Regions from separate parts of the Pseudodesulfovibrio sp. zrk46 genome, predicted to be linked through region 1. Evidence: predicted binding sites of a transcription regulator. Region 1 holds the regulator's gene; the other holds the start of a gene.
The links. The regulator sigma-54, encoded in region 1, starts transcription at its own class of promoters, with help from an activator protein. The targets are predictions, from matches to a motif close to CTGGCACGGNNNNTGCTT.
Positions count from the first base shown of each region.

Region 1 (16,055 bases):
TACAGTTAAAAAATATGCAACCTTGACCTTGCAGGCCATTAGTCATTTCCATCCCAAGGTTGTCATCTGGCCTGAAACTGCTATGCCATTTTATTTTCAGGATAAGACTCCTTATAAAAAAGCTGTTCAAATCCTTGCCAAAGACAGTCGAACTCCTATCATTACAGGCTCTCCTGCGTATAAAGTTATTGATGCCAAAGCACGTAAGTACGTTCTCTACAACCGTGCATGGTTAGTAGACGATACTGGGCGAGCTCTCCAGCGGTACGACAAAGAACACCTGGTCCCTTTTGGCGAATATATGCCATTTGAGGAGTGGATTCCGTTTAAAAAATTAGTGCAGGCTGCAGGAGATTTTGTTCCAGGAGACAACAACCAGCCTATCATTATCGACGGCGTTGCTCTTGGAATGTTGATTTGTTATGAAGGCATCTTTCCGGAACTTGCTCAACAACAGGTAGAACGTGGTGCGAGCGTGATTCTGAACATCAGTAATGACGCATGGTTTGGAGAGACTTCCGCCCCAAATCAACATCTAAATCTGACAATTTTACGTGCCGTTGAACAAGGACGTTGGTTGGTGCGCTCTACAAACACAGGTATCTCTGCTTTTGTCGATCCGTTGGGGCGTATTACTGCCATGAGTACTCAATTCAAGGCAGAGCATTTGAACGCATTCGTCGCCCCGATAAATGATACCACACCGTTCCACAGGAATTACGACTTAATCGCTAGATCAATCTACGCTCTGACTGTTGCGATGTATGGTTTATTTGTGTTCGGTGCCAGAAGAAAAGAACAGTAGGATAATATTAAGTAATGAAAGAATTTCCTGAGCTTAAAGCCGTATCGACGGATCTTTTAGATCAATTTGAGTCTCTTTGGGGGCGTCTTTGACTATACTGAAACCAAGAATAGACTTGATGAAATAGAATTGGAACTTTCAAAACCTGGAGCATGGGATAAGCCTGATGCGCTCACTCCTGTGCTAAAGGAAAAAAGCCAACTTAGTATCAAACTCGGAATGTACGACGACCTTGTTGAAGCAAAAGACGACCTTGATGCATGGCTTGAATTGGCACAGGAAGAGGCAGATGGGGAAACATTGAATGCTTTAGATGCCCAAGTGCACTTGTTCCGCTCTCGTCTAGCTGGAACCGAGTTGGCTACAATGTTTGCTTTTGAACACGATAAAAACAATGCTATTCTTGAAATTCATCCTGGAGCTGGCGGTGTCGAATCACAAGATTGGGCCGAGATGCTTCTGCGAATGTACACTCGCTATGGGGAGCGTAAGGGATTTAAAGTAAATCAATTGGATTTTCAGCATGGCGATGAAGCTGGAATTAAGAGTGTGACTATACAAATAGAGGGATTGTATGCCTATGGACTTCTCAAGGGAGAAGCTGGAGTACATCGACTAATTCGTATATCGCCCTTCGACTCTTCTGGTAGAAGGCACACCTCTTTCGCTTCTGTTGATGTCTATCCCGACATGGATGATGACATTGAAATCGATGTGAAGGAAGAAGATCTGCGTATTGATACTTTTCGATCAAGTGGCCCCGGTGGTCAAAGTGTGAACAAGACTAGTTCTGCCGTGCGAATCACCCACATACCCACTGGAATTGTTGCTCAGTGTCAAAATGAGAAATCACAGCACAGAAATAAAGCAACTGCCATGCGTCTGGTGAAGGCACGGTTGTATGAAGCTGAACTCAAAAAAATTGAGGAAAGCCGTCGACAAGACTATCAGGCCAAGGAAGCCATTGCTTGGGGAAGTCAGATCCGCACCTATACACTCCAACCATACCGGCTGGTCAAAGATCATCGCTCCAACAGCGAAACAGGTAATGTCGAGGCGTTTCTTGATGGCGACCTAGACGAAATGATCCGCAACTACTTACTCTTTATGCATGCCCATGGACAAAACACTTAAATTTCCGCAAAACGAATTGGCCACAGAGCTTGCCGTACTTCGAGAGGAATTAGGAAACCGCTTCTTCTCTGGAGAAGATGGGGATGCTTCTGATGCCGTTTGGGTCTTTCGACTGTTTCAAGGTGTGTCACCTAGCGAATGGGAAGATCTCTCTAGCAAGCATAATCTGAGCGGCTGGCTAAGCTTGCCGATTGATGGTGACGCTTTTCCGCATCTTAAGCGTTTTCAGGAGACACTTGAACGTCTTGCTTATCAAACTGAGCATGATGCCCTTACTGGATTGGCAAATCGACGAGCTTTTGACCGTACTCTTGATATTGAAATTGAACGGTCAAAGCGAGCACGGACTCCCCTTTCACTTGCTATTTTTGATTTGGATAACTTTAAATCCATCAATGATACATATGGTCATCCCAAAGGAGATGAAGTGTTGTCCTCTTTTGCTCAGAAGCTTGAGCAAACAACTCGGCGCTATGACTTAGCTGCTCGATATGGTGGAGAGGAATTTGCTTTGATTATGGCAGGATCTGGGGTGGTCAAAGCGCAACGTCTTTTAAGTCGTCTTCTTAATGAATTTCGGGAAATTGAGTTTGTATCTCCCGATGGTGCTAAAATCTTTAATGTTACCTGCTCTGTAGGTCTTACTTGCTACAAGGGCTCCGTAGATATAACCGCTGATGAGTTCATTAAGTTGGCTGATGATGCGTTGTATGAAGCCAAGACCTCTGGCAAAGATCAAGTCAAGGTTTCAAAGCTACCCTTTGTGGACAATGTACCTAATGACACACTGGTTCATGCAAACGAAAAGCAATTCCTTTTTGGTGGAAATTAACGGAGATAAGTCATGAACGATAACAATACACTTAGCCTGTCCATCATGAGCGGCAAAGGCGGAGTTGGAAAAACTAATATTGTCCTAAATCTGGGGTATGCACTTCATGAGGCGGAAATGACCGCCATGCTCATGGATTGTGATCTTGGCTTAGCCAATCTTGACGTTCTACTCGGGATATCGCCAGAAAGAAATTTGCACGATTTAATGCAGACAGGTGTTGACGCCGAAGATGTTCTTGTCCCTATTGAGGACGGGTTCGATATGCTGCCAGCCACTAGCGGTGTGCCTGAATTGGTTGAGATGGATGAAGATATGCAGGATATCTTGTTCAAGAAACTCATTACTCTTGCGGGTGAATATGACTATCTCATGCTTGATTTAGGTGCTGGCATTAGCCATACGGTTCTATCGTTTGCTGCCCTGACCCAACTTCGGATTGTCGTGGTTACTCCAGAGCCGACATCACTGACCGATAGCTACGCCATGATTAAAGTTTTGGCGACACAGCATAATGTTAAGGATTTCCTAGTAATCGTAAACCAAGCAGTATCGGCTAGTGAAGCAAAGCAGACTTTTGACAGACTGTCTGCTGCCTGTAAAAACTTCTTGAATATCGAGCTTCGAAATCTCGGCTTCATTCACCAAGATCAGACTCTCGTTGAGTCTGTTCGTCGTCAAACGCCGCTGATGAAATTTGCTCCGAATGCTCCAGCAAGTAAAGATATCAAGATGTTAGCGCAAAAGATTATGCGTTACAGGGAGGCCAATATAGAGCGAATTGCTGGGCGTCCTATTCTTAAAGACTTCCCTTCTGTGTGAAATTATAAATAAGGGGTTGACGAAAAGAGTTATTTTTCGGCATAGTTAGTGAGAATTTTAGAAGAGTTCCGTGTTTTGTTGCCCGAAAGGCCTCAAAATGGGGCTTTCGGTTAACTCTATAGTTCCAGGGGGACACTATGAACAAGAGCGAATTGATTAAGGCTCTGTCTGAAGAGAAAAAAATGCACGTTGACGAAGCCACCAAGGTGGTCGGAGCCTTCGTCGATTCCGTCAAGGAAGCCCTTCTCCGTGGTGACCGAGTCGAAATCCGTGGCTTTGGCAGCTTCAAAATCAAGGACTATGAAGGCTACACTGGCCGTAACCCGAAGACAGGTAGTGTCGTTCAGGTTCGTCCTAAAAAGCTTCCCTTCTTCCGTCCTGGTAAAGAGTTGAAAGAATTTATTAACGACTAAAATGCGTTGGTTTTCATACTGCCTGCTTGTGGCGGCAATTCTTTTATCTTGTGAGTTCGCACGAGCAGGTCAGCCGTTGCTGACAATTCTCTACTCAGCAAATACGTATGGCACGGTGCGGCCATGCCCTTCTTGAGGCGGTAAGACTCTTGGAGGGGTGGCCCGGCGGGCCACGTATTTTTTAGACGCTAAAAAGTCAGATCAGCCCATACTTCTCGTTTCCGGTGCTTGGGAGTTCATGGTTCCTGGCGGCAAAAAACCTGCTGCTGAATTGGTATCCGGTCTTGCAAAATCCTATGATTTAATGAACTATGACATCGCCATGCTCGCACAGGATGAAGCCAACTATTTTGGTCATCTAGGTGTCAACGTCGACCAGACGAGAAATGCTGCCAAGGATGCACCTTTTACCAAGGTAAAGACTTCGTCGGGTGATTCGATAGGATTTATTCGATTCCCTTCTCTGAGGAAGGGGCATGATGCTCCTGCAGAAGGAATCATCCGAGAAATTACTAGTTTGGTCAAAAAGCACCAAGATGAGGTCAAACTCTTGATCGGTCTTTCCGACTGGGGGTGGGCTGCTGAGCGCGAGTATCTGGCACAATCGCCGGAATACACTCCCGATTTCTTGTTTGGAAGCGGTTATGGCTCCGGCGTTAATGGACGTGTTGAGGCTGACGGCCGATGCGTCTGGGTTCGCCCATATGATAAAGGTCGAACAATAAATGAGGTCAGGATTTTTTCATGGCCTGATCGTTCTCAACCTTTTGTTTGGGAAGAACCTAATGCCGTCATGTCTCTTTCAGTTGGACTTGGCGACAATTATGCCGACAACCCGGACGTGAGCGCCATATTACATTAGGGTGCTTCATGCCCCTTTTTATAAACCCGCAGCTTTCCGCTTTACAGGAGGGGATGATCATGGAACTCAGAGGAGCTTTCACTGCCCTCTCGACACCGTTTAAAGACGGTCAGATCGACGAGACAACTTATCGCGACTTCATTGAATGGCAAATTGAACAAGGTATTGATGGCCTTGTGCCCTGCGGCACCACCGGTGAAGCCGCTACTCTGACTCATGAAGAACAGGGACGTATCATCAAAATTTGTGTTGAACAGGCCAAAGGTCGCGTTCCTGTGATTGCTGGTGCTGGCTCTAACAGTACACGCGAAGCTATCGAATTGACCAAGATGGCTAAAGATGCTGGTGCAGACGCAGCTTTGCAAATTACACCTTATTATAACAAGCCAACTCCCGGTGGATTGGTAGAGCACTTTAAGGCAATTGCAGCCGAAGCCTCTATGCCATTCGTTATTTACAACGTTCCAGGGCGTACCGGTTTAAATCTTTTGCCAGAACATCTCAAAATGATCACTGACGCAGTTCCCGAGGCCATTGCAGTCAAGGAAGCTACAGGTAATCTTAATCAAGGAGCTCAGGTCATTGAGCAATGTGGTAAAGATTTCAATCTGCTTTCCGGCGATGACTTTACTGTCCTTCCACTTCTTTCCGTTGGTGGATGTGGTGTTATTTCTGTTATTTCAAACATAATGCCTGCGGCAATGAGCGGAATGTGTAAAGCCTTCTTTAATAAGGATCATGAGAAAGCTCTTGATCTGAGTTTGAAAATGGCTCCGGTCAATCGTGCCATGTTCATGGAGACTAATCCGATTCCGGTCAAAACTTCTCTCAACATGATGGGAATTTTCCCTGAAGCCTCATTCCGTCTTCCAATTGTCCCGATGCAAGAAGACAACAAGCCGAAGCTTAAAAAAATACTTAAAGAAGCTGGCGTTATATAATTTTTGATCAGGGCTTTTTTCGGTCATCCCAAGCGGAGCAACGTTTGTTGCTCCGCTTTTTTTGCTATGTATCGGTGTTAAAATTATAATTTTAATAAAATGGCCCGCCAGCACAACGCTGACGGGCCTGACTTTGCGCACTATTTTAGTCTAGTAGACTAGCCTTCGAAGGCCTTGATGAAGTTGGGGGCAACCTGCTTTTTGCGGCTCATCACGCCGTCCAGGTAGACGGGAGCGCCGTCAGTTGCAACGCCGAAAGCCTTTTCGACAACAGACGGATCGTCAGAGGCAATAAGCATCTCAGAGCCTTCCTTCATGATGTCAGTCAAAAGCAGGAAGACGGAGTGACGACCATCAGCTTTGACTTTTTCGATTTCAGCCTGAAGAGCTTCTTTGTGAGCGTCCAGCATAGACAAATCAACAACTTCCAGCTGGCCAATACCAACTTTGTTGCCGGACATGTCAAAGTCTTTGTAGTCGCGGAAAACAAGTTCATTCGGGGTAGCACCGTCAACAGCAGACTTGACTTTGAACATTTCCATGCCCAGAGCCATAACATCTTCAACGCCGGCGATTTTAGCCAGTGTTTCTACTGCTTCCTTGTCCTGCTCAGTGCAGGTCACGGACTTGAACATGACGGTATCGCTCAGAATGGCGCACAGCAAGATGCCTGCAACATTAGCCGGAACTTCAACGTTGTAGAAATCGTACATGGCCTTGATGACAGTACCGGTACAGCCAACAGGCCACACCCACATTTCCAGCGGGTTGGGGGTGGTAACATCACCCAGTTTGTGGTGATCAACAACAGCAAGAAGTTCACCCTTGTCCAAGTTGTCGATGGTCTGGGAGATATCGGTGTGGTCAACCAAGATGATCTGCTGGTCGGTAGCGTCGGTGACGATCTCGGGAGCAGTGAAGCCGAACTTCTCAAGCACGAAAGCAGTTTCAGGAGCGATTTCGCCCTGAGTGATAGCTTTGGCTTCCTGGCCACGCTTGGTGAAAAGATCAGCGACAGCAATCGCGGAAGCGACGGTATCGGTATCGGGGTTTTTGTGTCCAACAACCAAAATTGCCATATCTAAAGTCCTCCTAATTAAATTACTCCTGAAATCAGGAAAATTACCTCTGAAATAGAATGTGCCAAATATCACAATCTTTCCCACCTGTGCAAGTTAAAACAGGTGAAAAAACACAATATCGAACGAAAAAATTTTAGATACTCATAGAGGCTAGGTAAAAGGCAACAAGAGCTGTGCCTATTGCCAATACGACATAAACACGCTTAAGCCTAAGAGCCATGAGACCTCCCAATGTTGCGGCAATCCAAAGGTGGGCCCATGTTATGTCGATTGAAAGCAAGAAGCCGGGAAACAATGATATAAATGCTTGAAATGTGAACATCAGAACAAGCAGACATAAATAAAAAGTTGAAAAGGAAAAAATAAGCTTCCGGCCGATAGCCCGCGCTACGAGAATTGATGGCACATTCTGATCCTTAGGATTCCGAGACCAATTGAGAAGTGAGTTGTAGCTCCCCTTCTCCTGTTCACGTAGAATGAACTCTAATTTAGCCCCAACCCAAGCCAAAGGCATGCTCATAAACAGAATGCCCATAATCCGTCCAGGGGCGCTGAATCCAAAATATGTTGTGAGCGATAATGCGGCAAAGGTCGCTGCCGTTAAGTGTGGTGGGATATACGTTCCAACAGGTATGAGATCCAACCAAAAAAGCTCAAAAAAGATTGCTATATATAAACTGGTTTCAATATCCCCAGTGAAGAGCGCCCAGAACAATCCAACAACGAGTGGACGTTCTAGAAGTCCGAGACTAAGTGAGAAACGGAAGAGAGAAAAGAGGGCAAAAAAAAAGCGACCAGTGCGAACCAAAGATATGGACTAGCAACAGACATATCTAGAACCTCACCTGAATAGGATCATTGGGTACGCAACGGAAATCAAGCTCTACGCCTTTTTGGGATAATTGTTTGAGACAGCTTTCATCATCGTCAGAGAGTGCTACACTAGGGGAAATTTGCTTTTTCCCAGGGCTATAATGAACGTTACCAATATTCAAAACTTCAAATCCGAATCCACATTCATATGCACGTTTGGCATCCGGACAAGAAGAAAAAAGAACCAAAATAGATTCTGATTCACCTGAATCTTTTCTCTCTTCAATTTCATCAGCGAGTTGCTCGATCGAACAAAAAATACAAGAGATGGTTTGAGGGATAGCCAGTGACATGATTTCTTGCTGCAACATATCTGCGGCAAGAGCATCATTTGAAACAATCACAGTTTTGGCGCCTGTGTGCGGAAGCCAAGTTTCTATGATCTGCCCATGAATCAACCTATTGTCGATGCGTACAAGAGTCACGGTAACTCCCTATTTCTTAGCCTTTTTACGCAGCATTGCACCCGCGACCTTTATACCTTGCTGTCCTGCAGATTTAGCTTTATCAGCCAACGCATCAAGATTCATGGAACGATGTTGAAGCGTTGATACCAGCATTGGCAAATTCACACCTGTAATAACTTCTAACTTTTCTGATTTCATAAGAGAAAGGCTCATTGTAGTTGGTGAGCCTCCAAAAAGGTCAGTTAGGGCAACGACGCCCTTTCCACTTTCTACTGATCGAATTGCTTTGCGAATTGCCTCCATAGTCTCATCAACGCCAATATTTACGTCGACTCCTATAGCGATACATTTTTCTTGGGGGCCAAGAACTGTTTCTGCAGCATCCAGTATGGTCTTGGCAAAAGCACCGTGGGTGACAATTACCACCCCGACTTGTTTAGTATTAGTGGTTGGTTTTGCAATCATAATTATCCCAATTCCATGTGTCGGTGTTCAATTGTGACTGCATACCCTTTTTTCTTTAAGGTAGCCAGTACGGACTCAGCCACAGATACAGAACGATGTCGGCCACCAGTACAACCTAACGCTAGTGTTATTCTATAACGCCCTTCATCTGCATAAAGAGGCAACATGTAGCTTATAAAATCCAAAAATTTCGCCTCAAACTCTTCTCCAACATCACTCTTCAAAACATAATTTTGAATAGACTTTTCTAAGCCAGACAATTGACGAAGGTTCTTGTCAAAATAAGGGTTAGGAAGGAATCGAAGGTCAAAGACAAAATCTGCTTCTGTCGGAACACCGTATTTAAACCCAAAAGTAATGATATGCACTCGCATACCACGCCCTAATTCTTCAATCGCTGTCCATTTTGTTTGAATAACTCTTCGCAAGTCATGTACTGAGTAATGTGTAGTATCTAGTACCAACTCGGCATTCTCACGAATTGGCCCGAGCATTTCTCTTTCTTTTGCAAGGGCCTGCTCCAGTCCTAGAGATTGACTTTCAAGAGGATGGAGCCTTCGTGTCGTTGCGTACCGACGAACTAACTCATCCTGCTTTGCCTCCAAAAACAATACCTGTGGCACTATTCCCAGATCAGTAAGGTCTCGTAGAGCATTATGCCAGCCATCCAAAAATTCTAGTTGACGCATATCCATACCCAAAGCCAGGCCACGATATTTAGCATCCTCTTTAAGGATTAACTCAGCGATCTTGGCTGACATTCCCGCAGGAAGTCCATCAATGCAAAAAAAGCCCAGATCCTCAAATACTTTGAGAGCTGTGCTTTTTCCAGAACCGGAAATACCGGTGACTACAACAACGGGAAAGGTATTACTTGGGCTCAAAGAAAGAATCCTTTTGGGCTAAACACCTTGGAGGAGTTTCCAAAGACCTTCAGGACCATCTGCACCGATAAACTCATTACGGAATTCAGAGTCCTTCAATATACGAGAAATTTGCGCTAGAATACGTAGGTGCATTCCAGCAACACTCTCAGGGGCTAGAACAAGGAAAAAAATCGAGCACGGCTTATGATCTAACGCATCGAATTCGACACCAGTCTTGCTTCGCCCCGCGATAACGATAACTTTATCCAAATCCTCTAATTTTCCATGTGGTATTGCGATTCCATCTCCAATACCAGTTGTTCCGAGTTTTTCACGATCAAGAAGGACACGAACCGCTTGGTTCGTGTCCATCTCTGGATATTTTTCACTCAAAGGAGTGATAAGTTCATTTAACACCTCTGCCTTAGTTGCAGAGGTTAATTCGGAAAGGACAAGGTCCTTTTCCAGGTAGTCACCAAGCTTCATAGTCTAGTTTCCGGGGTCGATCAGTCCGAAATCGCCGTTCTTTCGCTTATAGATTACGTTTACACCCTCAGTCTCGGCATTCAAGAAAACGAGGAATTCATTATCAAGCGTATTAAGTTGTTCTGCAGCCTCATCAATAGACATGGGCTTGGCCTCATATGAATCAGTGCCTACAATTGAAGGACCTTCGTCTCCAGTCACATCATCATAAGACAAGAAATTCATTTGAACCTTGCTACCACGGCCTTGACGGCTGCGATTCTTTATCTTCTCACGCATTCTACGAAGCTGAGCCTCGACCTTGTCTAATACCATATCAATGGTCGAGTACATGTCTTCAGAATCTTCATATGCAGATATATGGATGCTGTCCGCGTTAAGGATAACGTCCGCCTTATGACGGAACTTGTCGACCAGCAGGTTCACCTGGAGATCGGCTTCGGTATCGGAAACGAACTTGCCCACCTTTTCAAAACGCTTCTGTGCGTAGTCCTTTAAGTGGTCGGACGGCTCAAAGTTCTTGAAAGTGAAGCTTATGTTCATATGCTACCTCCTGGTTGATTATACGAGAAACTAATTAGAAGTATTGTTTACGCTTTGAAGAAGAGGCGATACCCATGGCGGAACGATACTTGGCGACGGTTCGCCTTGCGATGTTAACATCGAGTTTCTCCTTGAGTATTTCTCCAATTTTTTCATCGCTTAGTGGCTTCTTCGTATCTTCCTCGGCGATCATTTGCTTGATGAGCGCCTTTACGCTTTCCGACCCTACCTGAGAACCGTCATTCAAATCCAGTGCACTATTGAAGAAAAACTTCAATTCATAAATGCCATGCGGCGTTGAAACGTACTTACTGGTAGTAATTCGGCTTACGGTAGACTCATGCATCTCGATGTCCTCAGCTACCTCCTTGAGGATCAAAGGTTTGAGCTTGGTTACACCTTCTTCAAAGAACTCCCGTTGAAAACGGACAATACTCTCAACTACTTTGTACAATGTTCTCTGCCGTTGGTACAGACTTTTCATTAACCATGCGGCAGATCGCATTTTTTCTTGAAAATATTCTTTTTCTTTATCCGCCGCACCCTTCATAGAATCCATGTAGAAGCTGTTCATTTGCAAACGAGGCAAGCCATCTTCATTAAGGATTATGACAAACTCATCTCCGTACTTATAGACAAAAACGTCTGGACTCACATAGTGCGGATCAGTGCTTGAAAAGCTTGTTGCCGGCATAGGATCAAGAGTCTGAAGAAGATCAAGATATTCCTTGAGCTCTTCCATGGAAATCTTAAACTTTCGCGCGAGTGGCTTATAGCGATTCTTTTCCAAGTCTTCGAGATGATCACGAACCAAAGATTCCAAAATTGGATCATCGTATCCAAGCACATCCATCTGAACGAGCAAGCATTCTTGAGGAGTTCGAGCTCCTACGCCAACAGGATCAAGCCGCTGGATACGCTTTACAACATCTTCAATTTCATCTTCGGTAGCCTGAACCATGGACATGATCTCTTCATTGGAAGCCTGAAGATAACCATTATGATCAACGTTTCCGATGACAATTTCACCAATAGCAATGTCACTATCTGTAAAATTCGAAAGCCGCATTTGCCAATTGAGATGCCCTTCCAGTGAAGGCTTTGAGGCAAGCCGTGCTTCAAAGGAAAGTCCTTCTTCTGGAATTTCGGAGTCACGTGCAGAAGCCTGCTTGGAGGTAGACGAAAATTCTCCGAGATAATTTTCCCAATCCGCAGTTCGAACCAATTCCTCTTCTTGTTGGGATTCTGTCAGCTCTTCCTTTTCACGGACTTCAGTCTCAGTTTCAGTTTCGTCTAGAAACGGATTCTCCATGAGCTCTTGCTGAACAGTTTCCAGCAGCTCAAGACGAGATAGCTGCAACAGCTTGATAGCCTGCTGCAACTGAGGCGTCATGACCAGTTGTTGGGAAAGCTTAAGTTGTTGCCTGAGTTCGAGTCCCATATATAAATCCCGGAGGCTGCGAAGGCATCTCTATCGGTTTGAAATCAAATAGTCGGTATTGACGTAACTTTTTTCCACTTCTTAATAATATTATTGCCACAGCAATATGTTAAAATCAAGAACACTCTTGTAACCTGTCGAAACTATTGGGCTAGTTATTATTTCGATGGCACATGAAAAAAGTGTACCAACCTTTAGATGAGGTGTAAATCGAGAAACGCTTATGAGATGTAAAAAAAGGGGTTACAGACTAAAATCTTCGCCCAAATAAATTTGACGGGCACGGCTGTTTTGTACAATCTCCTCTGGATTGCCTTCTAGAATAACTGTTCCTTCATATACAAGGTACGCACGGTCACAGATGTTCAATGTCTCACGCACATTATGGTCTGAAATCAGTATGCCTATGCCCATAGACTTAAGAACTGAAATAATTTCTTGAATGTCAATGACTGCAATTGGGTCAACCCCAGCAAACGGTTCATCAAGCAGAATAAATTGTGGGTCCATAATTAGTGCACGAGCAATCTCCAAACGACGTCGCTCTCCACCTGAGAGAAACATAGCCGCCTGGTCTGCCAACTTCGTAATTCTAAACATTTCCATGAGTTCATTAGCTCGCTCCTTTTGAGCAGCTTTGTTCATGGAAGTCTGTTCAAGTATTATTTCAAGATTTTGGCGAACAGATAGTTTTTTAAAAATGGAGTTTTCCTGTGGCAGGTAACTAACCCCCATTCGTGCTCTTTCATGAAGAGGCTTATCTGTCAGTGGAACTTGATTGAGAACTACTTGACCTGTGTTAGGCTTAACGATGCCTACCAACATGTAAAAGGTAGTAGTTTTACCCGCTCCATTAGGACCGAGTAAGCCCACAACTTCTTGTGGATTAACTTCCAAATTGATGCCGTGTACTACTTCTTTCTGACCATATCTTTTAGAGAGATTGGTGGCTGTAAGTCCTTTAGACATTAAGGCACCTTCACGCCTTCTGGAGTCATGAATACAGCGCGGACACGCTGTCCTTTACCTCCTACAACTTCGCTACGATTTTCGCGAGCGTAGAAATTAATCACCTCACCTGTCAGGCTATTGGGGCCATCTTGAAGCTTGGGATTGTCTTCCATTTTGAGCATCTGGCTTGCCACAAAGTAGGTCAGCTTACCACAAGTCCCCTCAGACTTGCCCTTCTTGGCGCGCACATTGCCCGATGCCACGATTCTCTCAATAGAATCAGCGGAAAATTGCTTTCCTGACTTGGAACCAAGGTAAGCTGAAAGTTTATTAGCCCAAAGCGTCAAGCCACCATGCTCTGCAACAACATTGCCAACAAATGAGACGACTCTTCCGCTTTCGTTGTAAACCATTCTGTCTGAGGAAATTTGAACAGGAGTCCTTGTTGGATCAACTCCCAAACTGCCAGTGTCGGAAGGCGGTGTTGCCGCTACTCCTGCTTTAACTTCCCCTTCCCCATTCGCTTGCTTGGATTCGACTGCTGTGGTTTCGTCCGCAGTTTTTTTAGATGGTTGCTGAGCGACCTTTGCTAAAAACTTAGAGTTGGCATAACCAATAGCGCGTTTTTCATCTCGACTTGCTTCATTTAGATTAAAAACTGCAAACCAACCATTTCTCAAGAAATCAACTTTCACTCGCTGACCGCGAGCCAATGTCACGACATGCTCACCCTTGGGTGTGCGTTGATCACGAACGTTTAGATTTTGCGTCGCTTCGCGAATTTCACCCCAGTCTTCGGCACAAGCCGAGCCAGAGGCTAAGAGAAGGCAAAGGAGAGTTAAAGCAGTGGTATATAAGATCTTCATCGGAGTCATACTCCTTCTCTACTGTTTAAACGGGTTTTTATCCAACCCTTCAGGGGCCAGCAACGCATTAACCCTTCCAGCTGCAACCAGTTCATGAGTGACCAAATTGATCTCGACTGCAGCGGCTTGAAGGGTCATGTCAGGACGTCGCACAATTACGCCCCCTTTGAGATAGACCTTATCGATTGCACCTACGTAGTCAAGATGCTGAGCGATTAATTCCATATCGCCAAATCGTCCGGTCACATTGTCATACAATGTTAGATTGTCATCTTGCTGATCGACTTCGCCTCGGTCAGCCTTAACATAAACTTCTTGCCGATCATCGCCGTAGTATGCCGTCAGTTGTGGCCGTACAACACCAATCAACTTCTTTTCTTGATTATATTTTGCTGATTTTGCAAGCAACTTCCAAGTCATTGCGCCCTGCTTACCTTGAACGAGCTCAATGTCTTCAGCTACGATATCCGCCTCGTTAAGAATCTCCTCACGCGTTTTCTCAGTTTTGATAGAATCCTCACTCCTCTCAACGAGAGGCGACGAAAAGAGAATCTCTTTGACTATAAAGCCAAGAATTATACCCACTGCGAAAATTATTATGAAGGAGAGAGCTGGACGCCCTTTCATCTAATCCGTCCACTGTTTAAGGGCTTCTTCCATTAAGCCTCGGGCTTCAAAGATGAAACCAATAGCTTCACGAACCGCACCTTCGCCGCCGCTACGAGAGGTAATTAACTCCGCAACAGCTTTTACTTCAGGCACCCCGTTGGGGACACTAATTGCCAACCCCGCTGTACGCATTGCTCCCAGATCAATCCAATCATCACCCATGAATGCTGCTTCGGATGGTTCAACGCCTACATTTTCACACATTTCAAGGAAAGGTGGAATCTTATTATGATGCCCGGCATAATAATGCCGAATTCCAAGTTCAGTAATGCGATTTTCTACTGGCTTCTGATTTAGACCTGTTATGACGCCAATTTCAAGGCCAACAGCCTGAGCTAACTTAATACCAAGACCGTCTTGCACATTAAACCGTTTCATGGCGATACCATTAGCGTCATAGTACAGACCACCATTGGTCAGGACGCCGTCGACATCAAGCACAAGAAGTTTTATGTTTTTCGCCAACTCTCTGGCGCGATCATCCATTGTTGATCTCCCAGATAGCCTTCAGTCGGGTCAGTAGTGCCTCGACTTTTTTAAGCGGCTGACTATTTGGACCATCACAGAGGGCATTATCTGGATCGGGATGACATTCCATGAATACACCATTAGCACCGGCAGCCACGGCTGCGGCTGCAAGGACAGGCACGTATTCACGTTGACCGCCGGAAGCTCCGCCCAAGCCACCAGGAATCTGTACAGAATGAGTGGCATCAAAGACAACTGGAACGTCAAAGCTTTGCATCTCAGGGATGGACCGCATGTCAACAACCAAGTTGTTGTAGCCATATGTAGAACCACGCTCGGTCAGCCACACTTGTTCGTTGCCAGATGCACGCACCTTCTCTACAGCATTTTTCATGTCCCAAGGAGCCAAGAATTGACCTTTTTTGATGTTGATAATTTTCCCAGTTTGGGCTGCAGCTACCAACAGATCTGTTTGACGGCAAAGAAAGGCCGGGATTTGAATAACATCTGCGACCTCGGCTACTGTTGCTGCCTGCTCGGGATGATGAATATCTGTCACTATAGGCAGTCCAAAAGCCTCTTTAACCTCGGATAGAATATTAAGTCCACTCTCTAAACCGGGGCCACGAAAACTCGTCACAGATGTTCGGTTCGCTTTATCGAACGAACTTTTGTAAATTAATGGCAATTTCAACTTAGCCGCAACTTCAGCCAAAAATTCGGCTGTTTGCATGGCTGTTTCACGTCCCTCAATGACACACGGTCCGGCCAGAATAAACGGGCCGGACCGAGAATTTTCATATAGGTAGTTGATACTCAACTAATTACCCCTATTGGCCTTATCTTCTTTCGATGCCTTAATGAAGTCCCGGAATAAAGGGTGTGGATCCATAGGACGGGATTTGAATTCTGGATGGAACTGACAACCCAAGAACCACGGATGGTCAGGAATTTCCACAATCTCCATGAGAGATTCATCAGGAGCAGTACCAGAGAAAACCAGACCGTTTTCTTCGCACTGCTGGATGAATTCATTGTTAAATTCAAAACGATGGCGATGACGTTCATCTATGTTGATGGTCTTGTATGCCTCATACGCCTTGGTATCTTTCTTGAGCTTACAAGGATA
Region 1 is NZ_CP051216.1:3,350,723-3,366,777, reverse strand. It holds gene lnt (apolipoprotein N-acyltransferase) at 1-805, shown strand, start outside; one part of gene prfB (peptide chain release factor 2) at 820-894, shown strand; one part of gene prfB (peptide chain release factor 2) at 896-1,939, shown strand; gene HFN16_RS15190 (GGDEF domain-containing protein) at 1,923-2,771, shown strand; gene HFN16_RS15185 (MinD/ParA family protein) at 2,784-3,593, shown strand; gene HFN16_RS15180 (HU family DNA-binding protein) at 3,731-4,006, shown strand; gene HFN16_RS15175 (hypothetical protein) at 4,245-4,868, shown strand; gene dapA (4-hydroxy-tetrahydrodipicolinate synthase) at 4,928-5,809, shown strand; gene HFN16_RS15165 (manganese-dependent inorganic pyrophosphatase) at 5,968-6,888, opposite strand; gene HFN16_RS15160 (PTS sugar transporter subunit IIC) at 7,025-7,699, opposite strand; gene HFN16_RS15155 (PTS sugar transporter subunit IIB) at 7,725-8,189, opposite strand; gene HFN16_RS15150 (PTS sugar transporter subunit IIA) at 8,199-8,636, opposite strand; gene rapZ (RNase adapter RapZ) at 8,639-9,520, opposite strand; gene HFN16_RS15140 (PTS sugar transporter subunit IIA) at 9,539-9,988, opposite strand; gene raiA (ribosome-associated translation inhibitor RaiA) at 9,992-10,531, opposite strand; gene rpoN (RNA polymerase factor sigma-54) at 10,566-11,972, opposite strand; gene lptB (LPS export ABC transporter ATP-binding protein) at 12,216-12,941, opposite strand; gene HFN16_RS15120 (LptA/OstA family protein) at 12,941-13,789, opposite strand; gene lptC (LPS export ABC transporter periplasmic protein LptC) at 13,808-14,416, opposite strand; gene HFN16_RS15110 (HAD hydrolase family protein) at 14,417-14,944, opposite strand; gene kdsA (3-deoxy-8-phosphooctulonate synthase) at 14,937-15,746, opposite strand; gene HFN16_RS15100 (CTP synthase) at 15,747-16,055, opposite strand, start outside.

Region 2 (16,055 bases), 1.1 Mb from region 1:
GAACCCTGCCATTGAGCAGGTGCAACGAGAAAAGCAGTGACAGCAACACATTGCCATCACTGCCTTTTATTAGCATCTATTTTTAATAGATTTTTATCGAACTCAGAATCGGTTTAATCCACGATTAATGGTCTTTCGATTTTCAATGTAGTTAGAAGCGGTCGGAATTGTTTCTGGGCCAGAAGCCGTTGAACCCCTTGCAGACGTAGAGAGTAAACTCGCGCATGGGTTGCCCATTCGACATCGAGTGGATGTAGACTTCCTTCTCAACGGAATCGAACATCTTGGTAATTTTCGGGCTGATGCCTTCAGTACGGTGATGCTCACGAACAAAAATAGCATCCTGCCCCACTTCCGGACCAGGCCAGATGTCATACTGGTTCATACGGCGATCGCCGATCCATGCACAAAATGTCAGAGGCTGCCCCGGCGTATAGAATGCAAGCTCGGAAGTAATGTCGTACTTGTCGCTAACCACGAAGACATTATCTGGATTGTCAAAAGCAGCCTGCTTCAAATCGGCAACCTGCTGGCCCAGACTGTCCCACCCTTTGAGGCGGTTGGTCATGTTGATCTCTGCCGGGATGGGCAGGATGGGTGTCACGTAAATCATCAGGGTCAGGCCCGCAGCAATACCAGCCAGCAAAACTTTTCCACGAGTCTTGCGGCGGGGATTCTCCCACCACGCTTTCAAGCCCATGCCACCGAGAATGGCTCCTGCCATGAAGGCGGCAGCGGTCCAGTTGGCCTCGGTATGCGACTTGAGAGACCAGAACGTGATGATAGCCCACAGGGGCAGGAAGAACAGGAGCGCTTGAAGTGTATGCCGGTACTTGCAATCAAAGGAGCCAATGGGACCGACAATGCCCTTCTTGATGGCGCGCCAGGTGGCTACGGCGATTGCCACGGCCCACCATGGAGCCATCAGGCCTATCTGTGCGCCGAACATCTCGAAGAAGGGGCCGATGCGAATTTCAAAGGGCTTGGGCTTGCCTGCAGCCTGTCCGGCCACGTGCTTGAAGCCCACCCAATCGTTCTGCATATTCCACAAAATGATGGGCAGCATGCCCACCACGGTGCCAACCAGCGAAGCCAGCGCAAACCGGCGCCAGAAACGGGCCGGAAGCTGACCACGCAGATGCAGAATGGCGGCGTAGATCACGCCAAGGCCTACAAAGGCAAGCATCATATACTTGCCGAGGATACCGATAGCCACACAGATGCCGAGAATCACGAACGGCAGATTGCCCGGCGTATAGTCAGGCTTGTTGCGCGTCGCGGCAGACAAGGCAAAGAAGGCCACGGTCCAGCACAGAAGGAGCGGATTATCCGTGGTAGCAAGGATACCAAGTCCATTGAGCAGTATCATGGTCGCAGACACGAACAGGGCATAGAGGGCCAGCCTGTATTCGCGCCACACGCGGGAAATACCAATATACAATGCCGCCTGAATGCCGGTCATGCCGATGATCGAGCCAAACCGTACGCCCAGTTCCGTGGAACCAAAGACCTTGCACCAGAGGCTGATGACCCAGGCGATGAGCGGTCCCTTGGAATAGTAGGAAAGTTGTGGGCGGCGAATCCAGTCCCAGTATTGAGCTTCGTCCTGAACGAGGTTCAGTTGGCCGGACGCCACAAACCAGTAGCGCACAACAAACGACACCGCGATGATCATGAAGGCGATCACGTCCAGTCGAAACGAGTATGTATCGTTGGGTTTCGTCATGTTGCGTGTCAGGTATATTATATATGGGTGGCTTGGCAAGTGCAGCCCTGTGCCGCCCCGCTCCAGTCTCGCCTCCTCAGCACTTCTCAATAAAAAGAGGCAGACCCCGTTGCCAGGGCCTGCCTCTTTATCGATCGGTAGATGAGTTATTACTTCTTTTCGTCCTTGCTATCACTCTTTTCGTCCTTGCTCTCGGAGTAATTTTCATCCCACAGCCCACAGCTGTCAGAAATACAGGAGAGACACGGTCCGGGATAATCCATGTTAGGCATAAGCGCCTCCGCTTTTGGTGTATAATGATGGGCGGCCTCGTTGTATGGCCGCCTGTAATTTCAAATTCGATATTTAAATAATAACGATTATCAATATCATTGCAAGTCTTATTTGTCTTTTGCGCAAAAAAAAGGCCCGGCAAATGCCAGGCCTGTGCAATTTCATTCTTAATTCAGACAGTTAGCTATACTTTTTACAGTATCGCAAGAATTTCTGCGCTTCCATGAACTCAGGATTGATATTCAGAGCTTCCTGCAGGCTCTCGATACATTCCTTGTTCAGCCCCTTCTCGAAGTAGACACGGGCCATATTGAAGTAGACGTTCTCGTCGTCACGGACGATTTCCAACGACTTCTCATAGTAGCGAATAGACTCGTCGTAATGGCCGTTCTTGCGCAGGCTAATACCGAATGAGTTAAACTTCTGGCGGTATTCGTAAGTAAATGCCTCAGACAATCCCAACAAGGTATTCAGCACCTTTTTGAGCTTGTTGAATTCCTTGGTCTCGGAATAGACCTCGCCCAGACCGTAGTTGGCGTCGATGTTCTTTTCATCGATCATCAAGGCCTTGATGAACTGACTCTCCGCCTCTTCCATCTTTCCTTGCTCAAAGGCTTTTTCGCCTTCGTCTATCTTGCGGGCAAGGGTCTCCAGCGCAGGCACAGTATGCACCCGATAGTAACTTGGCTCGGGCGTGTACTGTTTGAGAAAATCCATCTGATTCAAAACGGTGCGAACTCCGGATGGGACATGATGAGCATTGAGAGGCTGAACTTCAAAGTCATCAGTGGATAACTGACGGGCATACCAGTACGTGACGTTTGCGTGTGTCCCCGATGTCGTTCCAGCACCAATTTCCGATTCTATAAATAGCGAATATACGCCTAATATCTGTGGATATTTACTCAAAACAGAGCTCCGATGCTTTTTTATTTCGAGCCGTTAGCCATCTCTACACAGGCGTACGGCGCAGCTTTTTTTATATCGCACAGATGTTGTAAAATCAATAATTCTTATCAAGTCATACATATCCTTCCGTAAAACAATAAAAACCCCTGACGGGGCTTTCATTGGGGTAGGAAGATAAGGGGCGAACAACCGCTAGGCCTAGCGGAAAAATCTTAATTATCGCAGGGCTTCCATGGCTCGTTTAGCTTTCTGTCCTGCCCATGCAACGAAACAGTCGTGGGCAGAATGGAACTGACGATCGGGGTAAACGGCTCATAATTGTAGACCACGGCAACCTGAACCAACCCACAGGGATCGCCAGCGCTGCCGACTGCACCTGCGCCGCTAGCCGCAGGAGTCGGCCATGAGGAGATGACGATCTCCTTGGAACCGTTGTCCAGATCAGCCAACCAGTCCGCAGCGATCTGATTTATCTGAGAGATGCGTGTGCCCTCTTCTTCGCCTACGCCGGTGGCAGCAAATCGGGTTGCCACCTGAGCGGCCTTCTGCACGGCGAGCCAGGAATAGAACATGTTACCGAACTCCACCAGGCCGAAGACCAGTGTCACGACGAACGGCAGGACCATGGCAAATTCCATGGAGGTGATGCCCTGCCGGGCTATGCGCTGCTTCTGATTCTTCATGGTGTCCTCCTAGTTCAGCAGGCGCCAGCCGAGCTGCTTGCCAATTTCCTTGAATACTTCGGGGATATCGTAGACTGAGGGGGCATTGAAGTAATGATCGTCAGTGCCTTCCTTGCTGGAAGCGATCTGCTTCATCAAATTGATATCCGTACTGTCCGAGGAGCCGAAGCGGATGGCGAAGATCTCAACGCCGGCATCCTTGGCCAGTTGAGCCTCTTCGAGCATCTCCGTATTGAGCACGCCGCCGTTTTCACAGTGGGAGGTGTCGTCGCCCATACGGAAGTAGGCGTTGGTCCAGTAGTTGTTGGGACGATAGTATGCACGGTAGGAACCACCGCATTCTCCGTCTTCGGTGTCACCGTCGGTCAACACGATCATAATCTTGCGGTAGTCATCCTTGTCACCGCCCTCGGTGTAAGGTGCGTCCTGCGTCAGGACATGACGCCCCCACTTGATGCCCTCGGGGATCACCGTGCCGGAAGAGTTACCGGTGGCAGTCTGTTCGTTAATGGCATCGATAACCGCATCCTTGTCCTTGGACAAAGGCATGATCTCGGGGATATTGGAACAAGTGTCCATGGCTATGCGCCTGCGATAGTCATAAGGAAGTGCGTAATACTCATCCATGAAATCTTCATGCAGGCCGGTCTCGTTGAGGGAGCCGTCCGCATTGCGGCAACCGCCGGGCAAACCGTCCACACCATCGCCTACGCGGACCTTGCCGCGGAAAGGCACTACCCCGACTTTGGTATCAGGATCAGCACCATCAGGCATGAGCAGTTCCGTCAATTCAACCGAGGCCTCCTTGACCATATTGATGGGTGTCCCCTTCATGGAACCAGAGTTGTCCACAACGAACACCACTTCGAGCTTATTGAAACCTGCTGCTGCGTGGGCATACACCCAAGGGTCCATCAAATCGAAAATCTGCATGAGCAACAACTCGACTCTGTACTTGGCTTTGACCACCACACTGCGCACCTCGGTTCCCGGAGTCACGGATTCGACTTCGGCACCGCTCAGGTTGCGCTCCACCATATCGTTGACGGCGGCGGCGACAATCCCTTTGTCGATGTCAGGATCATAAGGAAGTTGAAGGCTGCCCGCGAGCGCACCAGCGTCCACGGCGGCCTGAAGGCGGGTGTGGGCCATATACATATTACCCATATCAAGTGCGAGACCAGCCACGCCCAGCATGACCGGAATTAACATGGCAACAAAGGCGCTGGCAGTTCCCCTGCGAGAAATGCTGCTACGGGAGCGGCATGACAGTCTGCGCCACCATTGGGAAGGACTTGTCGCCAGTAAGCAATTCAAAGGCGTCTTCGCCGAACGGTACGTAAGCATAGGAAACCTCGACAGTCACAGTATTGGTGCCGGCGTCCGTGGTCACGGACGTGGTCAGGAAATTGGTATCCAGCTCGGACACCACGGATTCCACCAGGGCCTGAATGTCGGAAGAACCGCCATCCATCAGGGCCAGACGCGCGCCTTCACGGCTCGCTTCCGTCAGACTGGAATAGGCATGCATGGCATTACCCCCTTCCACAAGCAGAAGCAGAATCATCACCATGGCCGGAAGCATGATGGCAAATTCGACTGCCGCTATCCCTCTCCGTGATGTCTCTCTCTTTCTCATTGCACACCTCTCGCACTTGCTGCTGAACACATGTTTGATTTGCAATTTATAACAGCAACAGATGTGCCAGAGAAACTCACCGACTACACAAAATGATCACTAATACCTTGATTTTGAATCATAATTTTTTTTGTGACCAAAACATTCTTTCGAACGTATAAGTTGAGTGAGAGCATAGTTATCTATTTTTTGTAGATTTTCTGAAGCTATGAGTGTATAGTAAGAACAAATGAACAATGGTGAGGAATGACGTGGCAGAACGAATCCTGATAGTCGACGACGATCGCGCCTTTCAAGGCATGCTGGTCGAAGCCCTGACAGACAAGGGCTATGAAGTCGACACTGCATCCACTGCCGAGGACGGCATCAAAAAGGCCGGAGCCAAGAGCTTCGACCTGATTCTGCACGACATCAAACTGCCCGGCATGTCCGGCCTGGACGCCCTGCCCCATCTGGCAGAGGCCGCGCCCGGCGTGGATGTCATCGTCATGACCGGGTACGCCTCCAAGGATTCCGGCGTTGTCGCCATGCAACGCGGCGCCTATGACTACTTTACCAAGCCGTTTTCCCTGAGTGAGATGGAAGTCGTTGTCCGCCGTGCCTTGGAAAAGCGACAGATGCAGACCGAGCTGGCCGAGCTCAAGAAGCGCGGCGGCGGAAGTCCGCTCAACGACATCATCGGCCAGTCCGCCCCCATGCTGGCGGTCAAGGAACGCATTGCCCGCGTGGCCGAGCTCAATGCCGATGTCCTGATCATGGGTGAAACCGGTACTGGTAAGGAGCTGGTCTCCGACACCATTCACGCGTTGAGCCCTCGCGCCAAGGGGCCCTTCATCAAGCTCAACTGCGCCGCCATCCCGGAAAACCTCATCGAAAGTGAACTCTTTGGTCATGAAAAGGGCGCATTCACTGGCGCCAATGCAGCCAAGCAGGGTAAGTTCGAACTGGCCAAGGGCGGCACTATATTACTTGATGAATTGGGTGAGATGCCCATTCACCTGCAGCCCAAGCTGCTACGCGCAGTCGAGCAGAAGCAGGCAGAACGTCTGGGCGGCACCAAGCCCATCAAGTACGATGTGCGCATCATCGCCGCCACCAACCGCGACCTTGAAGAGCGCGTGCAGGACGGCAAGTTCCGCAGCGATCTATACTATAGACTTAATGTGGCGACCCTGATCCTGCCGCCCCTGCGCGACCGCAAGTCCGACCTGCCCGAGCTGTCGGAGTTCTTCCTTGATCGCGCCAACAGACGGCTCGGCACCGATATTTCGGCCATTTCCACCGAGGCCATGGAGATATTCTTCAACTACGACTGGCCGGGCAATGTGCGCCAGTTCGCCAATGCCGTGGAACGCGCGGCCATCTTCTGCACCTCCTCGGTCATCACTCCTGCGGAAGTGGATCAGGCATTCTCCAACAAGCAGCCAGAGGCCGAGCAGACCGCGACAGCCCTGCCGGAATCAGACCTCCCACTCAAGCAGGCCTTGATCCAATATGAGCGATATCTCATTGAGAACGCCCTGCGCAGAGCCAAGGGACGCCAGACGTCCGCAGCCGAATCCCTCGGAATTTCGGCCAAGAATCTGTGGAACAAGCTCCAAAAGCATGAGATAGAGCCTGCCCAGTTCAAACTCTGATCCATTTCTCCACTAATTATAGACTTCACCTTGATATTGTGTGGATTGCACAATCGTCATATTTCACACAATAGACCTTTTTTATTAGACAAAATATCCTTCCATCGCCTTTACAAAGCTACTGGCACGAGTGTTGCCTGTAATGTGCAAGACAGTGACACCGTGCTTGCATATTAAAGGAGATGGACCATGAAACACCCGATTCACCGCCTGATACGCGACCAGGATGGCGCCACCGCGCTTGAATACGGCCTGCTCGCCACCCTGATTGCCGCCGTTATCGCCACAGCCGTAGGCGCCATCGGCACCAGCATCAGAGATCTATTCAATACGCTTTCCACTGCCATGAATGCGGCGACGAGCTGATAACAAGCTGATTATTTGATCTATTTTACTAAGGCCTGCACCCTTTTCTGAGGTTGCAGGCCTTCTTCTTTTCAACGCTAAACTTCAGCCACCACAGACCACCAACACGAAATCCATTATTTATAGAGTCTTTTAAGGTACTGTTTTTAAACAATTTATCGACATCGCCAAACAGGACACCACTCAAACAAACTCTACAAATAATAGATTTATCGTAATTTCAAACAGGCGTAACAAATTCGCACCACTGCCTATTATTTTTTTTCACCAATTTTAACAAGTATTTACAAATAAAACAACGCGCCTATTTTTTCGCTGGCACACGGGTTGCTTTATGGGAAGCGTGGCTGGTGCAACAGAACGCGAAACAAATTTCTAAACCCAAATAGCTCCAAACGGAGCAAACTAATGAGGAGAAAAACTATGACTATCATGAACCTTATCCGTAACGAAGAAGGCGCAACTGCACTCGAATACGGCCTGCTCGCCGCCCTGATCGCTGGCGTTATCGCCGCAGCCGTTACCGCCCTCGGTACTTCCGTACAGGGCACCTTTGAAACCATTTCTTCCAAGATGTCCGCCGCCACCAGCACCGGTTCCTAAACCGACGCGGCAAATTAGGTAAATCCGTTTAACGGAAGCAGCCAGAGCAGCCGGACCGGGGCTTGCGGGAAAGCAGCCCGCTCGTCCCGGTCCTGTCATCCGAAGGGAAAGCGGATGGCGCATCAAACCTGGCACATGATTCGGGGGAACCATGGATATTCTTATCACTATCGTGCTGGCAGCAGCGCTGACCATCGCAACCATCACCGACCTCAGAAGTCAGCGGATATATAACTGGCTGACCTTCCCGCTCATCCTCTCCGGATTGATCGTTCACACGGTCACCGGCGGGCTTGACGGTCTTATGTTGAGCGGTGGCGGCTTTGGTCTGGGCCTCGGCCTGATGGTGGTACCCTTCTTTATGGGCGCCATGGGTGCGGGAGACGTCAAGCTCATGGCCGGCATCGGCGCATGGCTCGGCACAGACGCAACATTCATCGCCTTCCTGGCCACCTGCTTCGCAGGCGGCGTGTACGCACTCCTGGTTATGTTCAGGAACGTGGACTACATGAAGGCCGTCTTCTCCAACATCTGGAATTCCTTCCTGCACATCCTGGTCACCCATAAGTTCGAGTACGCCCCGCTGGCCGAAGCGCAGTCCCTGCCTCGGCTCTGTTACGGCGTCGCCATAGCCGTCGGCACAGTCGCGACCATGGCTCTGAACTTTACCCAGACCGGTTCGGTCTTCATCCGATAAGCAGGGAGGGAAGCCATGAGTAAGTCCACCCGCGCACTCATTCAGATAGCACTGGCGCTTATGCTGGCCATGGCCGCTGGAGTCCTCATCTTCATGTGGACCAGCAAGGTCACCAAGCAGCCTACGCAGATTGCCGCCAAGGTCGAGACCGTTAACGTGGTCGTGGCCAAGGTCGTCCTGCGCCGCGGCGTCAAGCTCACTCCCGAGATGCTGGACATCAAGGGTTTCACTCCTGACTCCCGTCCCGGCGGCGCTTTCGGTTCCGTAGAAGAAGTTGTCGGCCGCGTGCTCAACATGGACGTCGGCATCAACGACGCCGTCACCGCGTCCAAGCTGGCAGACCCGTCCGTCATGGGCGGCGGTGTTTCCGCCCTCATCGAACCGGGCAAGCGCGCCATGTCGGTCAAGGGTAATGAAGTAATGGGTCTGGCCGGATTCGTTCGCCCCGGCGACCGTGTGGACGTCATCGTCTCCATGACCATGGGACAGTATGACAACCCCGTCACCAAGCTGGTGCTGGAACGCGTCAAGGTGCTGGCCACCGGAACCGAACTCTCCCCGCCCGACGCTGAAGGCAAGACCGCATCTGTTGACGTGTACACCCTGGAGCTGACTCCCAAGGAAAGTGAACGCCTCGCCCTCGCCGCCACCCACGGTACCCTGAATTTCGCACTGCGCAATGAGCAGGACGACGCCAAGGTCCTGACCACCGGTGCCACCAAGAAGAAGACGATCGCAGCACTCCGTCCCAAGGCCAAGCCCCGTCCCAAGCAGCTCAAGCGCAACATAGTCAAGGTCGAAGTCATCACCGGTGGCGACAGCAAGACCTTGAAGTTTTAGGAGGCGGCCATGTCCAGAGTATTCCACACCATAAATATCTTCATCCTCACCGCCATGCTGGTGGGCCTGATCAACGGCCTCGCTCATGCCGACGTGGAGATCATGAACTCCGAGGCTCCGGGTGTCATCCGCATCGTGCTGGACAAGTCCACCATCCTCAATACGGATCGTCCCATTTCCCGCGTCTCTTTGGCGCAGCCCGGCGCAGCCTCCATCGTGGTGCTGTCTCCCACCCAAATTTATATTACCGGCCAGGAACTCGGTACTACCACCCTGACCCTGTGGCAGGGCAAGAATGTCTCCGCAGTATATGATTTGGTCATCACCCCGGACGTTACCCGCCTCAAGAGAATGATCCACGAGATCCTGCCCGAGGAAAAGGGCATCCAGGTGCTCTCCTCCGGCGAATCCATCACCCTGTCCGGCACCGTGACCAACACCGGCAACCTGACCAGCGTCCTGTCGCTGGCCGAAGCAGAAGCACCGGAAAAGGTCGTTAACCTCCTGCGAGTGGGCGGCGTCCAGCAGGTAATGCTCGAAGTCCGCGTGGCCGAGATGAGCCGCACCGCCATGAAGCGCATGGGCGTCAACCTCGCAGCCACCTTCTCCAACTTCACCATGTACTCCTTCCTGAACAACCTCACCTCCCTTGGAAGGCAGACCTCCGGTCTGGGCGCGGTGAACTACATTGAACTGACCGAAAAGATCAACGGCGTGGTCCAGTACTCCAGCGGCAACATCGCCGTGAACGGTCTGCTGGACGCGCTCAAGGCCCACGGTCTGGCCCGCGTGCTGGCCGAGCCCAACTTGACCTGCGTATCCGGTGAGTCTGCCGACTTCCTGGTGGGTGGCGAGATCCCGATCCCCATTCCGAGCACCTTCGGTGTAGGCATCGAGTTCAAGCCCTTCGGTATCGGCCTTGAGTTCACCCCCACGGTCCTGTCCTCCGGTTCCATCAACCTGATGGTCAGCCCCGAGGTATCCGAACTCGATTACACCAACGCCCTCCGTTACGAAGGCTTCGAGATTCCGGCGCTGACCACCCGCAAGGCCACCACGGTCATCGATCTGGCCGACGGTCAGTCCTTTGCCATCGCCGGCCTGATCTCCGAATCTCTCAAGGAAAACAACCACCGCTTCCCGATCCTGGGCGATGTCCCTGTCCTCGGTTCCCTATTCCGCAGTTCCGACTTTGAAAAGAACAAGACCGAGTTGGTCATCATCGTCACCGCCCGCCTTGCCAAGCCCATCGATCTGGATCGCCAGACCCTGCCGGGCCAGAACTTCAAGGAACCCAGCGACTACGAATTCTACATGCTCGGTCTGCTGGAAGGTCAGGAAGACAAGAAGTCCGTGGTTCAGGCCAAGAACATCAACAAGCCCGCCGCAGGCACCGTGGTTCGCCCGGAAAACGGCTTCGACGGCGACTTTGGCCACTCCTGGCCCAAGTAAGGAGTAATGACATGAAGAATATGCTCATTCACCTCGCACTCATCGGCATCATGTTGCAGGCCGGTTGTTCCATCGCTCAGGTGGATCACAAGGAATCCACGCTCCCCTTCGGTAGTTCGGTCAAGTTGGCTATCAGCCAGCAGACCCTGAACCCGGAAGCGGGCACCGATGCCCCGGTAGTTGGCATTGACGGCCGCTACGCACAGAAGGTGGCAGAGAAGTATAACGAAGGCCCCAGAACCGAGGCCAAGGATGGACAGTCCATTTCCGGGCTGATCGTGGAGAGCAAGTAGCATGAAGCGGTACGCACCTCACTGCTGGCGAGAACTCGCCTTCATGGGTGCCATGACCGCGCTCCTGCTGTTCAACCTGACATTTTTCGACATCGTGCCGTTTCAGGGAGATGAAACGGGAACGACCGGGGCCGCAAGCCTCGTAAGCAGATAAAGGTAATCCGGGGAAAGGGGGAACCATGAACAACCGAATCATACCGGTCACACTCGCTCTCAATGACCGCGAAGAGCAAAAGAAGCTGGAACGCATGATCGCATCCAGTTACATGGTCCGACTGGCGGACGAAGACGCCGACGAGATGGGCGTGCTCATCTACGAGCCCGGCGACTCCGTGGACGAAGACTTCCCGCACATCATCCATGCCCTCGAATCCGGCAACGCCGAAGACGTATTTCTGGCTGGCGACCATGCCGACCCGGACCTGCTGATCCGCGCCATGCGCAGCGGCATCCGTGAATTTCTCCAGTTCCCCATCGAAGAGAACGACTTCCGCGCCGCCATCATGCGTACGGCCATGCGCGGCAGCCTCGAATCCGACGAGCACGAACGCGGCAAGATCATCACCGTACTGGGCGGCAAGTCCGGACTCGGCACCACCACCACGGCAGTGAACCTGGCCTGGGCGCTGAACAAGCGCGCCCCCGGTCGCACCCTGCTGCTGGATCTGCGCCGTCCCTCCGGCGAAGTCCCCTACTTCCTCGACCTCAAGTACGAATACAACTGGGGCGCACTGACCGAAGATATTTCCCGACTGGACGCCACGTATCTCCACTCCGTCGTCGCGGAACACGAATCCGGCCTCAACGTGCTGCCCGGCCCCACCGGCGGCGACAAGCCCGATTCCCAGTCCATGCAGCTCATCATGGAACAGCTCCGCCGCATCTACGACTTCGTGATCGTGGACACCGCATATCCGGACGACGAAGTATTACCCCGCGAAGTAGAGCAGGCCGACCACATCCTCATCGTCATGCAGCTCTCACTGCCCTGTATCGCTCGCAGCTCCCGTCTCATGGATTCCATTCGCGCACAGGACCCGGACGCCGAACGTCGCATGCAGCTCATCGCCACCCGCGTGCCCAAGGATTCTACCATTTCAATCAGCGATGCCTCTGACGTACTGTCCCGCGACATCCCCTGGACCATTGGGGAAGACGCCTCCTCGGCCCTGTCCGCGCTGAACCAGGGGACCCCGCTTCTCGACGCATACCCCAAGTCTCAGGCCGCCAAGGCAATCATGGATCTGGCCGACTCGCTGGATCACCGCAAGGAAGAGCAGAAGAAGAGCTTCCGCCTGCCGTTTGCCTCCCTGTTCCGTCGCAAGAAGAAGGGCGCGGTTAATGACACCCTCGCAGGAGCAGCATCATGAGCCTCGCCGCACGCCTGAACCGCAAGTCTGCCAAGTCCGCCAAGTCCGGCCCGGTGCCCGCAAACACCAAGTCCGGCTCCAAGAAGGGCAAGACCGAACTGGCTGACCACTATTTCGACGTCAAGACGCGTATCCACGACCGTCTCATCGACATGATCGACCTCTCGCTGCTGGACTCCCTCAGCGAGACCGAGATGCGTTCCGAGATCGCCAAGGTGGCTGAAGGGCTGCTGTGGGAAGAATTCCAGAACGCGCCCCTGAACCTTGCCGAACGCAAGCGTATGCTCTCCGAGATTCAGGATGAGGTCATCGGCCTCGGACCGCTCGAACCCTACGTCAAGGACCCCACGGTCAACGATATTCTGGTCAATGGATTCAATCAGGTTTACGTGGAGCGTTCCGGCAAGCTGGAACTGACCCCGGCCCGTTTCAAGGATGACGATCACCTGCGCAAGATCATCGACCGCATTGTCTCGCTGGTGGGACGCCGCATCGATGAATCCCAGCCTCTCTGTGACGCCCGTCTGCTGGACGGTTCCCGTGTCAACGCAGTCATCCCGCCGCTGGCAATCGACGGCCCCTCGCTCTCCATTCGTAAGTTTTCCGCTGATCCGCTGGAGGTTCAGGACCTCATCGGTTTCAACTCCCTGACCGACGGCATGGCCAAGCTCATGGACGGCATCGTCAAGGCGCGCCTCAACGTGCTCATCTCCGGCGGTACCGGTTCCGGTAAGACCACCCTGCTCAACTGCCTCTCCCGCAACATCCCCGAAGACGAACGCATCGTCACCATCGAGGACGCAGCAGAATTGCAGCTCAAGCAGGACCACGTAGTTCGTCTGGAAACCCGCCCGGCCAACATCGAGGGACGCGGCGAAATCACCATGCGCGATCTGGTCAAGAACTGTCTGCGTATGCGCCCCGACCGCATCATCGTTGGTGAGTGTCGTTCTTCCGAAGCGCTGGACATGCTCCAGGCCATGAACACCGGTCACGACGGTTCCCTGACCACCATTCACGCCAACACCCCACGCGACGCCCTGATGCGACTGGAAACCATGGTCTCCATGGCGGGCCTGAACCTCTCGCCCATTTCCATGAAGCGCTACATTTCCTCGGCCGTGGACGTCATCATTCAGGCCACCCGTCTGGTGGACGGTACCCGTAAGGTCATCTCCATTCAGGAAATCACCGGCATGGAAGGCGACATGATCACCATGCAGGAAATCTTCGCCTTCGAACAAACCAACGTGAACAAGCAGGGCAAGGTGGAAGGGTTCTTCACCGCTCGCGGTATCCGTCCGAAGTTCGCCCAGCAACTCGACCGCATGGGCTTCTCCTTCCCGGCATCCATGTTCGAAGCAGCCCCTCAGGCTCGGAGAAAGGAGTAAGCCATGTCGTTACCCCTGATCGTCGCCGCTGGTTGCACCCTCGTTTTCTTCATTCTGGCCATGGGCATTGCCGCCCTGTTCCGTGCCGGTCGTGATGAAGCCGAAGACAAGGTCAAGAAGCGCCTCAAGCAGTTCGCCCTGACCGAAGTGGAATCCGAATCCATCGATCTCGTACTCAAGGAATCCTCCATGAGTGAGATGCCGTGGTTCAACAATTTCCTCTCTTCCCTCCAGTTCGCCGCCAACCTGAACAAGCTCATCGCACAGGGAAAGGCCAAGGGCTCCGCAGGTGTCTACCTGCTCCTCTGTGCCCTGCTCGGCATGGGCGGCATCTACATCGGCGTCTCCATGGCCGAACGCATCTGGGTGGCGGCCATCCTCGGATATTTCTTCGGCTCCATTCCGGTACAATATCTCCGCTTCCTCAAGAACCGCCGCATGGACCGCTTTCAGAAGCAGCTTCCCGATGCTCTGGATCTCATGAGCCGCGCCCTCAAGGCAGGCCACACCTTTGGTGGCGGCATGCGCATGGTGGCGGACGAATTCGACGATCCCATGGGTAGCGAAATGCGCACCACGCTGGAAGAGATCAACTTCGGCATGGACGTGGACCGCGCCCTGTCCAACCTGCAATCCCGCGTGGCCGTGGACGACCTGAAGTTCTTCGTGGTGTCCGTGAACATCCAGCGCGAGACCGGCGGTAACCTGGCAGAGATCATCTCCAACATCGCACGCCTGGTACGTGAACGTTTCGTCCTGTTCGGCAAGGTCAAGGTCCTGTCCGCAGAAGGTCGCCTCTCCGCGCTGCTGCTGTCAGCCCTGCCCTTCGTGGTCGTGGCCATGATGTACACCATCAACCCCGACTACATGTCCCTGTTGTGGACCACGGAACTCGGCCGGGCCATGGCCTGGGGCGCTGCCATCTCAATGCTTATCGGCGTCTCCATCATGCGCCGCATGGTCAAGATCAAGGTGTAGGAGGCAAGCTATGAATCCTGAACTCTTCCCCTACATCGCAGCAGCCCTCGCCTTCGGTTCCGTGCTTCTGGCCGGATACGGCATCATCGGCTACATCGGCGGCGCAGGCCAGTCCGCCCGCCTCAAGGAACGCGTCTCCGGCACCCCGGCACCGTCTGCCACGGGCGCGCTCTTCGACGACCTGCGCAAGAAGCTCGGTTCCGTATTCGAAAACCTCGGTTCCAAGATCGGCCCCAAGGATGAAAAGGAAGCAGACAAGAACCGCAAGGCATTGATTCAGGCCGGACTGCGCACCCATACCGCCGTGAAGAAGTTCCAGGGCGTCAAGGGTATCCTGGCCCTGCTGCTGGCCGGAGGTTTCCTCGCAGCCCGTTTCCTGATTCTGACCGACCTCTCCATGGTACTGACCATGCTCGGCACCGTGGCTATGGCTTCGGTGGGCGTGTACGGTCCGGAAATCTGGCTGCGTAAGCGCATCACCAATCGCCAGTTGGCCGTTGCCAACGAACTGCCCGACGCCCTCGACCTGCTGGTGGTCTGTGTCGAATCCGGCATGGGTCTGGATCAGGCCATCGAACGCGTGCAGGACGAACTCAAGCTCTCCGGCCCCATCATCAGCTCGGAACTCAAGCTCCTGACCCTGGAACTCCGCGCCGGTAAGGCTCGTTCGGAAGCCCTGCGCGCCCTGTCCGACCGTGTTGGTCAGGACGATCTCTCCAGCCTGACCTCCCTGCTGGTTCAGGCGGATGTCTTCGGTATCAGTGTTGGCCGCACCCTGCGCGTCTACTCTGACTCCATGCGAACCAAGCGCTCCCAGCGGGCCGAGGAAAAGGCGGCAAAGCTGCCCGTTCTGTTGCTTCTTCCGCTGGTCGTTTTCATATTACCGTCCCTGTTTATCGCCATCATGGGCCCCTCGGTGATGATCTTCATCGATGTGTTCGGCCGGATGGGTCAATAGCTTCAAGGCCAAGGAGGAACGACATGAGTAAGTCCATCCATATCATCATAGCAATTCTGGGTATCTTGCTGCTCACCGGTTGTGCGACCAAGTCCAAGCAGCACGACCAGACATTTGAAGAATTTGCCTACGGCGAGGAAGGCCCCGTCAAGCTCTCTGCCGAACAGCATGAGCAAGTGGCCGACGGCTACCTGCGCCGCGGCAATGATGAGATGGCCTTTGTTCACATGAACAAGGCGC
Region 2 is NZ_CP051216.1:410,274-426,328, forward strand. It holds gene HFN16_RS01890 (glycosyltransferase family 39 protein) at 152-1,726, opposite strand; gene HFN16_RS18955 (hypothetical protein) at 1,876-1,998, opposite strand; gene HFN16_RS01895 (tetratricopeptide repeat protein) at 2,180-2,716, opposite strand; gene HFN16_RS01900 (TadE/TadG family type IV pilus assembly protein) at 3,121-3,591, opposite strand; gene HFN16_RS01905 (pilus assembly protein TadG-related protein) at 3,601-4,803, opposite strand; gene HFN16_RS01910 (TadE/TadG family type IV pilus assembly protein) at 4,844-5,230, opposite strand; gene HFN16_RS01915 (sigma-54 dependent transcriptional regulator) at 5,482-6,867, shown strand; gene HFN16_RS01920 (Flp family type IVb pilin) at 7,057-7,233, shown strand; gene HFN16_RS01925 (Flp family type IVb pilin) at 7,657-7,836, shown strand; gene HFN16_RS01930 (A24 family peptidase) at 7,988-8,533, shown strand; gene cpaB (Flp pilus assembly protein CpaB) at 8,549-9,373, shown strand; gene HFN16_RS01940 (type II and III secretion system protein family protein) at 9,383-10,825, shown strand; gene HFN16_RS01945 (hypothetical protein) at 10,837-11,118, shown strand; gene HFN16_RS01950 (hypothetical protein) at 11,120-11,272, shown strand; gene HFN16_RS01955 (cellulose synthase operon protein YhjQ/BcsQ) at 11,298-12,488, shown strand; gene HFN16_RS01960 (CpaF family protein) at 12,485-13,879, shown strand; gene HFN16_RS01965 (type II secretion system F family protein) at 13,883-14,857, shown strand; gene HFN16_RS01970 (type II secretion system F family protein) at 14,868-15,815, shown strand; gene HFN16_RS01975 (SPOR domain-containing protein) at 15,839-16,055, shown strand, end outside.
Region 2: a site for sigma-54 is predicted at 6,989-7,006, ahead of HFN16_RS01920 (Flp family type IVb pilin). Genes of this name have one in related genera too.